2 regions of the Ralstonia condita genome follow, and region 1 is predicted to be linked to the other one. Evidence: predicted binding sites of a transcription regulator. Region 1 holds the regulator's gene; the other holds the start of a gene.

What was found. Region 1 encodes FNR, which switches genes on or off when oxygen is low (the NO sensors DNR and NnrR bind a similar motif). Its sites were predicted from a motif close to TTGATNNNNATCAA; they were not measured.
Region 2: a site for FNR is predicted at 2,353-2,366, ahead of R2N03_RS02685 (oxygen-binding di-iron domain-containing protein). Genes of this name have one in related genera too.

The regions. Positions count from the first base shown of each region.
Region 1 covers NZ_CATYWO010000006.1:177,903-183,026, forward strand. The annotation lists gene ccoG (cytochrome c oxidase accessory protein CcoG) at 1-1,006, shown strand, start outside; gene R2N03_RS17895 (FixH family protein) at 1,033-1,260, shown strand; gene R2N03_RS17900 (hypothetical protein) at 1,257-1,511, shown strand; gene fnr (fumarate/nitrate reduction transcriptional regulator Fnr) at 1,531-2,259, opposite strand; gene R2N03_RS17910 (sulfite exporter TauE/SafE family protein) at 2,441-3,184, shown strand; gene scpB (SMC-Scp complex subunit ScpB) at 3,661-4,527, shown strand; gene rluB (23S rRNA pseudouridine(2605) synthase RluB) at 4,618-5,124, shown strand, end outside.
Region 2 covers NZ_CATYWO010000001.1:584,061-589,184, forward strand. The annotation lists gene R2N03_RS02675 (AMP-binding protein) at 1-589, opposite strand, end outside; gene R2N03_RS02680 (TetR/AcrR family transcriptional regulator) at 794-1,495, shown strand; gene R2N03_RS02685 (oxygen-binding di-iron domain-containing protein) at 1,479-2,294, opposite strand; gene R2N03_RS02690 (DEAD/DEAH box helicase) at 2,540-4,027, shown strand; gene gluQRS (tRNA glutamyl-Q(34) synthetase GluQRS) at 4,053-5,000, opposite strand; gene R2N03_RS02700 (LysR family transcriptional regulator) at 5,063-5,124, opposite strand, start outside.

The DNA.
Region 1 (5,124 bases):
CTGGAGCCCGAGAAAGCTCCGCTTGAAAGCCGCCAAACATACAGCCTGGGTCCTGATTGCACTGTGGACCGGCTTCTCGTTCGTCGGCTTCTTCACGCCGATCCGCGAGTTGGGCATGGAGGTGTGGACCCTCTCGCTCGGTCCGTGGCAGACCTTCTGGATGCTCTTTTACGCGTTTGCAACGTGGGGCAATGCCGGTTTCATGCGTGAGCAGGTCTGTCGGTATATGTGTCCATACGCACGCTTCCAGAGCGTCATGGTGGATCCCGATACCTACGTCGTCACATACGACGCGCAGCGTGGCGAGCCGCGCGGCAGCCGTTCTCGCAACGCCGACTTCGCGGCGCAAGGTCTGGGCGCATGCGTGGACTGCAGCATCTGCGTGCAGGTGTGCCCGACCGGTATCGATATCCGCCAGGGCCTGCAGTATGAGTGCATCGGCTGCGGCGCCTGCATTGACGCGTGCGATCAGGTCATGGACAAAATGCGCTATCCGCGCGGCCTGATCCGCTACACATCCGAGCGGGCGATGCGGGATCGGTTGAGTCCGAAGGAAGCGCGGCGGCATTTGCTGCGCCCCCGCGTGCTGATCTATACCGCGATCATGTTGGTGCTCACCACCGGTTTCGTGACCGCGCTGGCGATGCGCAAGCCGCTCAAGGTGGACGTGATTCGAGATCGCGGTGCGCTGGCGCGTGAGGTGGATGGCGACAAGATCGAAAACGTCTATCGCCTGCAGCTGATGAATGCGTCTGAACATCCGGTTCGCGTCACCGTCACGGCCGAAGGCCTGCCGGAACTGCAGGTGCTTGGCGGTCGCGGAGAATCGACGACCCTCGAGTTGGCTCCGGCGGCCAATCGGCTGCTGCCGGTGCTGGTACGCCGTCCAGCCGACGACGTGCCACCTGGCTCACACAAGATCCGTTTCGTCATCCAGGCGGACGGCGACGGCGACGGCGACAGTCTCGTGCTGCGCGAGCCGTCGAGCTTTATCGTGCCGCGTTGACGCGGCATCCCCAACAGGAGGCAACGATGCACGCAACGCAATCTTCCGCTCAAGCCCGGCCGTGGTGGCGCGAGCCCTGGCCGTGGCTGCTCATGGCCGGCCCGCTCGTCGCCATGATCGGATGCGGCGTCACCATCTGGCTGGCGATCTCGCATCCCGATCCGGTCATCCAGGATAACGTTGTGCGGCGCGGTCTGGTCGTGGAGAAGAGCGTCACCGTGCCGGCCCAAGCCGCTCACGGGGAGGTCCGATGAAACGCCGACTGCTGATGTGGATCTTGTGGCCGGCGTTCTTGAGCGCCGCGCTGGCCGAACTAGTGGTCTTCGCGGTGGTGGATCCGGCAGACCTGCGCTTTTTTGGTGAACAGATCACCGTGTCGGCCGAAGCGGTCTACACGGTGTCGTTCTTTGTGTTCTGGCTGCTGTGTGGCCTATCCAGCGCGCTCACGCTGTATGTGTCGCCTGGCATCGGCAAGTTGGAGGCGCACGAGCATCCGCTCGTTTGAGCGGATGCAGGCAGACGGTTCAGCTGGCCTGGCCGCTCATCACGTGGCGCAGGCCGGCCATGTCGATCAGCTTGACGTGTCGCTGGCGGATCTGGATCAGACCCGCCTCGGCAAAGCGCGAGAACAAGCGGCTGACGGTTTCGAGCTTCAGGCCCAGGTAGCTGCCAAGCTCTTCGCGGCTCATGCGCAGCACGAACTCCGTCGAAGAATACCCGCGCTGGGCAGAGCGCTTGGACAGATTGAGCAGGAAAGCGGCCAGACGCTCTTCGGCCCGCATCGAACCGAGCGTCAGCAGCATCTGGTGATCTTGTGAGATCTCCTTGCTCATCAGGCGCAGGAACTGATGCTGCAACGAAGGGAGTCGGCGTGAGAGCTGCTGCAACTGGTCATAGCGGACCACGCAGACTTCGGTGTCTTCCAGGGCAGTGGCGTCGGACACGTGCCGCATGTCGCCGATGCCATCCAGTCCGACAATCTCGCCCGGCAGATGGAAGCCGGTGATCTGATGACGGCCGTCCTCGAGGGTGAGGTGGGTCTTGAGCGTACCGAAACGAATGCCATAGACGCCCTCGAGAGGTTCGCCGAGGGCATACAGCGTTTGCCCCTTCTTGACGCGGATGCGCTCCGACACCAGCTCATCCATTTTGCGTACATCGTCCGAATTCATTCCCACTGGCAGGCAGATTTGCCCGAGTACACAAGTGGAGCAACGCGAGGCTTGGTCGGAAAGTGCGATTCGTGTAAGCACGGGTGGGGGCGAATGACTTTCGAGTTGGTGAAGTAGGAAATTCTTATGGTGCAGCTGCGCTTTATTATAACGATGACCTTGCGCTTATCGGACGTTTCCGATGTGGTGAATCGCGTGAAATGCGCTTAATTCCCGAAAGCCGGTCAATAACCTTAGCCCATATCAAAAGAGCATCACAAAGATGAGTGCCGCTGTGCTTCTGAGTGTTTTCTTGATCGCGCTGCTTGGCGGGGTCCATTGCCTGGCGATGTGCAGCGGGATCGCACTCGCCGCGGAGAAGGGCGGGGTCTCCGTGCGTATCGTGTCGCGTCGTCGGCTGTGGTTCGAGCAGGTGATCATGCATGCCGGGCGGCTGACGACGTATGCATCGCTGGGCGCAGCGATGGGGGCGCTTGGTGCCACCGTGTGGCGCCAGCAATGGCTGCCGATCCAGCGTGGTCTGTTTGCGCTGGCCAGCGCGCTGCTGTTGACGTACGGTCTGCTGCTGCTCCTGCGCGCGACGGGGGATGCATGGCGTGCTCCGGGGCTGGAACGCATGCTGGGCCGCCTGTCGGGCAAGTTGTCGGCCTTGGCCTCCCGGTTGGGCGGCGGATTTCGCGCCGCACACCCGCTGGTTCGACGGTATGTCATCGGGCTCGCCTGGGGACTCGTGCCCTGCGGGATGGTCTATGGCGCGCTTGCTGTTGCGTTGCTGGCAGGCAACGCGGCGTCCGGGGCGGTGGTGATGCTCGCTTTCGGGGCGGGTACGCTGCCGAATCTGCTGATGATGTCAGGCCTGGCTGGCTGGTTGCGCGGGCTATCCCGCCAGCGATGGGCTCGCGGCGCCGCAGGGGTCATCATCACCGGGTTCGGAACCTGGGGGCTGGTGTGCGCTGCCTGGTTGCCAGAGATGCTTAACGCACACGGTTTCTGTCTCGTCCTGTGAGCCGTTGAAGGACATGCCAGCCGTGGCGCCGGGCGGTCGGGGCACTCGGGCATCTTCCCGGTTGCGGCGCCAGGCGATATTGCCCTACAATCAGACGCAATTCGACTCGCCTTCCGCGCAGATCAACAATCCCAAGCGCGGCTTCAGGCGACGCCATCCAGTGGTAATGCCGCCCTGGACAGTCGAGTCGGGCAGCTCCCCAGCCTTTGTCGGTAGCCGCCCGGTGCAGCATCCGTCCCTATGGCGGCGGAAGAAATTGCCCTTGTGGTGCCTGACTGGCACCGGATCAACTCGCTCCTCCGGCCTTTTTTTTGGGCTCACCCACTGCGTTCCGGTGCAAGGCTTCACGGCGTTTGCGCGCTTGGCCCGGGCGGGCGACATGCATTCAGATATGCCGCGTGCGTCGCGGCGGAACGACAAACTTCAAGCGTGACGGCGACCGGCCGCGCGCGAGCAATGACGAACCGTTCAACCCGATGAATACCCAAGAGGCGAAAGTCGTCCTCGAGACCGCGCTGATTTGTGCGCAGGACCCGTTGCGAGTCAATGACTTGCGCAAGCTGTTCGACGAAGAAGTTTCCGCGGACACCATCCGCGTGCTGCTCGAAGAGCTGCGCCAGGATTGGCTTGATCGCGGCGTCGAGCTGGTTGCACTGGCTTCGGGCTGGCGTCTGCAGAGCCGTCCCGAGATGCGTGTGTATCTTGACCGGTTGCATCCGGAAAAGCCGCCCAAGTACTCGCGCGCCGTGATGGAGACGCTGGCGATCATTGCCTACCGTCAGCCCGTCACACGGGGGGATATCGAAGATATCCGCGGCGTCACGGTCAATACGCAGGTCATCAAGCAGATCGAAGACCGCGGTTGGATCGAGGTGATTGGTCATCGCGACGTGCCCGGGCGCCCGGCACTGTATGCCACTACCAAGCAGTTCCTTGATGACCTTGGGTTGCGTTCGTTGGACGAACTGCCGCCCCTCGAAGACGCGCGTGCCCAGGCGCAGGCCAGCTTGCTGGAGCAGGGCGCGATCGAGTTTGAGGGCGGCGCCATCGCAGTGGATCAGCTGACGGCGCTTGTGAACGACGAGCCTGCTGCCGAGGGCGCTGTGGCCTCACCGGCTGAAGGCGCCGAGCTGCTGGTGGCGGCCGAAACCGAGCAAGCCGTTGCGCCTATGTCGGGCGCCGAAGTGGCGGCTGCGAGCGGAACATTTAAAGAGCCCGCTGATCCGGGCTCGCCACTGCAGACGGTGCCTGCTGCTCCGCCCGAGGCGAGTGAGACAACCCCCGAAGACGAACGTAGGGCGCTGGCCGAGCCATCATCCGGTTCCCCAAACGAACACTCCTAATGCCAAGCCGGTCCCCGACCGGCGCTTGGCCCGAACCCTTCTGAATTGAAAGACGTTGTGAGTACTCAGCCAGATTCCATGGATACACGTATGCCGCACGAGGCGGACGCTTCGACGCCCCGACAGGACGGCGATGGCGCAGAATCGCAGGCGCCGCGCCGCAAAGGTCTGCGTCGCGGACTGCGCAACCTGGTAGGGTCGCGCCGCCAGTCGCAGGATGGCCGCGCTGAAGCGGATGCGGCCACTGGCGAGCCTGCCTCTGCCGATGCCAGTCCGCCGGCCCAGCCGCGCAAGAGCCGCAACCCACGTGCGCGCAAACCGAAGGAAGGCGCCCCGGCTGAGGTGCAGGGGGTGCAAGAAGCCGCCGTACCCGCCGAGGGTGCTTCTGCGGAAACCCAAGGCGAACGAGGCGAGCGACGTGGCCCGCGTGGCCGATTCGGCAAGAACCGCCGCCGCCCGGGCGAAGGCCAGCCAGCAGGCGAGCGCGCTGACAGCGGCGGCAACAAGAATGCCGCCGCGGGTCGTGGCAAAGGCCAGGGCCGCGGGGGCAAGCAGCAAACCAAGCCGGGCGCGCAGCATCGTTCAGGCACGGGCGGA
Region 2 (5,124 bases), on a different contig from region 1:
CGGCGGCAAGCGCGGGCAGCAGATCAATCGCGTCATCGCAGGCCAGCGGCGGCTCGGTCAGCATGGCGGGCAGGGGCATCGTCGGCTGCGCCGGCAGGACGTCGGCGTAGCGGGTGACGAACACGTGTTCGAGCGACGTCTCCGCCTTGACGTCGCGCACGAGCGGCATCAGCCGATCCAGCGCGACGATCGCGCGCGGCGTGGCATCGGTGAGGGCGTGCATCAGCTCGGCGCGTTGCGACAGCGGGCTGATTGGCACATACACCGCACCGAGCTTGAGAATGCCGAAGAACACCGCGTTGAACTGCGGGCAGTTCGACAGGAACACCGCAACGCGGTCGCCCGCGCCGATCCCCTGCTGCGCGAGCAGCGCGGCGATGCGGTCGCTCAGGTCATCAAGCTGGGCGAACGTCGTGTCGTGGCCGTAGAAATGGATGGCGGGCTTGTCGGGCGTCGCGCGTGCCCAGTGGCGCAGATAGTCGGTGAGCGGAGCACGACCGATGGGGTAGTGCGGTTCGCGGGGTGTGCCGGCCGGCCATGCGCGCGCCCATAGCGCGCGGACCCGCCCGAGGTACTCGGACTCGTCCATCGCCAAAGCTTGTCTCCGTTGGGTGTGCAGCGCGTGCGCATCATTGCGCCGCGCTGTTTATACTAAAAGGTAAATTTTTATACCAACGGGTATGAATATAGAAAGCCTTGTTTGATGCGTCAAGCATGGCCTCCTCAAAACGCTGCGTAGCGAGATGCGTCGGCGCCACGGCGCGTTCGCAGGTGGCGTGCGAAAATATAAGTCATGTCCACCGTCCGCAAAACTGCCGTCCCCGACGTGCATCCGTCTGCCGAAAGCGAAGCGCCCCAAGCGTCCGTGCCAGTCACGCGTCCGCACATTGCGGAACGGCAGGAGGCACGCCGCCGCCAGATTCTCGATACCGCGGCCCAGCTTTTCTTTACCAAGGGCTACGCTGGCATGACGATGAGCGACCTGTGCGCCGCGCTCGGTGTGACCAAGCCGGCGGTGTACTACTACTTCACCGACAAGTACGAGATCTTCGACATCCTGTGCCGCGAGGCCGCGCAAGTCTGTCTGTCTGCGATTCGCGAGACGGCCGATCCGGCGCTGCCCGTGCGTGAACGGCTACAGGCCTGCCTGCTGGAAATGGCTCGCCGCTGTATCCGGTGTCACTACGCCGCTGCGCTGACTTACCGCGACCGGCAATACCTGCGACCCGAGACGGTGGAATGGCTGCACGGCATGTCGCGCGCGTATTACCGCGACCTTTACGCCCTGCTCGATGAGGGCAAGCGCACGGGCGTGTTTGAGTTTGGCGATGCGCGCGTCGCCGCGCATTCGATGGGCGGGGTGATGGGCTTCATGTACACATGGCACGATCCCTCCCGCATCGATGCGGAAGTGCTGGCGCACGAGCTGTCGAGCGCCATGATGAAGATCATCCTGCCGGCTGCCGCCGCGCTGGCGCCTACGCGCGCGTCTTGAGTGCTGTGCCGGCCGGTGCCGCTGGCAGCCCGGGCAGGCGGTAGATTTCCGGCGTCATCAGGTCGATGCCGCACTCGAGCGTTTCCACCCAGTCAATGAAGCGGTTGACCATGGCCTTTCCGTGGAACGCCTGGCCGTGCTGCGGCACGATCCACTCGATGTCGAGCCCGCGCACCATCTGCGCCCACAGCCGGCAGACGCGGTTGCCGCTCATGTAGCGGCGGTGGAAGGGCGCCATCAGCGGCAGGTGCGCGTCGAAATCTTCCACGGGCTTGGCGGCCACGTTGGCATGCACCATCGAAGCGCCCAGGTCGCCGGAGAACAGAATGCGCGACGCAGGATCGTAGAATTGGAAGTTGCCCTCGGAATGCAGGAAGTGCGCGGGCACGGCCAGCAGATGCGATTGACCCAGCGGAATCGCCATGCCCGTATCCGGAATCGGCACGATGCGCCCTTCGGTCTTGCCCACATTGCAGAAGTGCGGCAGGAAGCGTTCCCACACGCGCGAGATCAGGATGTCGCAACTCGAACTGGTGAGCCACCGGCCTGCGGAAGCCACGATGTCCGGGTCCGCATGCGACGCCAGCACGTAGTCCAACTGCTTGGGCGAGAAGTACCGATTCATCGCGATGAACAAAGCGTTGTACGTCATCTGGCCGCCCGGGTCGATCAGCGCGCCGTGACCGTGGTCGACGACGAGGAACTGGTTGGTCTGCACCGGCAGGTCGTCCTGGTCGTCGACCAGGTCGGAAAACATCAGGCAGACGTGCTCGGCGGATTCATACAGTGTGGTGACCATGGCAGCTGGGGCGCGGGTTTGGATGATGCGATGGTGGCGCAGCGGCGGGCTTGCGCGCTTGATCCGTGTCAAGGCAGGCGTGGCGTACGCGGGGGCGTCGACGTGCGTATCCACCGTCCGGACGGTGCTGCACGTGATAAACTTTTGATTTTTAACGCATTGCGCGAGCCGCTCGCGGTTCTTTCTTCGGTTTTCCGCCTGCGCCGATTGCGCCCGCCATGCCCCTCGGCATGCTGCATCCCCCTATGAACACTGCGACAACGTCAGAAGCGCCGGTCAACGAATCGGTGACATTCGACAGCTTCGGCCTGCATCCCGATATCCTCCGTGCGCTGACCGAGAGCGGCTACACCAAGCCCACGCCCATCCAGGCTGCGGCCATTCCCGTGGTCACGGCCGGCCGCGACGTCATGGGTGCCGCGCAGACCGGCACCGGCAAGACCGCCGGCTTCTCGCTGCCGATCATCCAGAACCTGCTGCCCGATGCCAACACCAGCGCGTCTCCGGCACGCCATCCGGTGCGGGCGCTGATCCTCACGCCCACGCGCGAACTGGCCGACCAGGTGTACGACAACGTCGCCAAGTACGCGAAGTACACGGCGCTGCGTAGCACTGTCGTGTTCGGTGGTGTCGACATGAACCCGCAGACCGAGCAACTGCGCCGTGGCGTGGAAATCCTCGTCGCCACGCCGGGCCGTCTGCTGGATCACGTGCAGCAGCGCAGCGTGAACCTCTCGCAGGTGCGCATGCTGGTGCTGGACGAAGCGGATCGGATGCTCGACATGGGCTTCCTGCCCGACCTGCAGCGCATCATCAACCTGCTGCCGGCGCATCGTCAGACGTTGCTGTTCTCGGCCACGTTCTCGCCCGAGATCAAGAAACTGGCCTCCAGCTACCTGCGCCATCCGCAGACGATCGAAGTCGCGCGCAGCAACGCCACGGCAGAGAACGTCCGCCAGGTCATCTATACCGTCCCCGACAACCACAAGCAGGTCGCACTCGTACACCTGCTCCGCCAGCGCGCAGAGCAAGGCCTGCCGCGCCAGTGCATCGTGTTCTCGAACAGCAAGATCGGTTGCTCGCGGCTGGCGCGTGCGCTGGAACGAGAAGGCATCAACGCCAGTGCCATCCACGGTGACAAGACGCAGACCGAGCGCATGCAGACGCTCGAAGCATTCAAGCAAGGTACCGTCGACGTGCTGGTCGCCACCGACGTGGCGGCGCGCGGCCTCGACATCTCGCAGATGCCGTGCGTGATCAACTTCGATCTGCCGTTCAATGCGGAAGACTATGTGCACCGCATCGGCCGTACAGGCCGCGCCGGCGCCTCGGGCGACGCGCTGTCGCTGTTCGCGCCGGGCGATGAGAGGCTGTTGGCCGATATCGAAAAGCTCATCAAGCGCAACTTGCCGCGCGAGCAGATCGAAGGATTCGATCCGACCGGCGAGCAGGCGCGTGACCGTGAACGCCGCGAGCGCGACGAGAAGCGCGCCCGCAGTGAAGTCCGTCGCGCCCGTGAGCGCGATGAGCGCAACGGCGCCCGCGTCCTCGATCACACGATCGTGCGCCCGGCGTTCCGCCCATCGGACGACCCGTTCTTCAATCGTCCATACGAGTCGTCTGTGCCGGCGGAGTCGGCAGAGGCCGCCAAGCCGACGCAGCCCGCCGGCCACCCACGCACAGCCAAGCGCCCGATTGCCGCGCTGCTCGGCGGTGTGCCGCGCAAGCGTTAAGCGGTTGTCTTGAAAGCGGCGGCGATCATGCCGCCGGGGTCAATTGCGCCAGGCGATTGGCCCATGCCGGGACGGCGTCCCGGTAAAACTCCTCCACACTGTCGGCACGAATGGCCAGCCCGAGGTGCCGCGCCGCTTCAGTGAGCGCGGCAAGCGGCTGGCTGCGGCTGATGGCGCGTGCGCCGGTCTGCTTGCTCAGCTTCTCGCCCTCGGCATTCACGACCACCGGCACGTGCAGATAGCGCAGCGCGGGCAGCCCCAGCAATTGCTGCAGATAAATCTGGCGCGGCGTCGAGTCCAGCAGGTCAGCGCCACGCACGACGTCCGTGATGCCTTGTGCTGCATCGTCCACCACCACGGCAATCTGGTATGCCCACATGCCGTCGGCCCGCTTGAGCACGAAGTCACCGACAGCTTCTGCCAGGTTCTGGCATTGCATACCCTGCCACCGATCGTGAAAGCAGACGGTTGCGGCATCGGGGTCCGGCACGCGCACCCGCCAGGCGCGCGGCTGCCTGCCATGTAATCCGGTGCGGCACGTGCCCGGATAGATCAGGGTCTGATGGCGCAGGCGGCCATTGGTGTCGACGGTGGTGACGGAATCTGCGATCTCGCGGCGCGTGCAACCGCATGGATACAGTTTGCCGATGGCCAGCAGGCGTTCAAGCGCCTGCTCGAAGCGGGCCAGGTGTGTGCTTTGCCACTGCGGTGCCTCATCTGGGATCAGGCCGAGCGCCTCCAGGGTGGCGAGGATGTCGCGGTCGGCCCCGGGTACGTTGCGCTGGAAGTCGATGTCTTCAATACGCACGAGCCAGATGCCGCCATGCACGCGTGCATCGAGCCAACTGGCGAGCGCGGTGACCAGCGACCCGATATGCAGCGGCCCGGTGGGCGAGGGCGCAAAGCGGCCGCGATAGACGCCTTGCGCATGCGCGGCGGCGGTTTCCGGAAAGTCGAGATTGGCTTGGGACAACGCAAAGCTCCAGGCGCGAATGCCGATGCTGCTATTTTGCGCGATTTTTCACGCCGGGCCGCCTACTGCATCAGCAAGGCCTGCGCCAAACGGGGGTCTTCCAGCTTATCAACCCACCATTGCA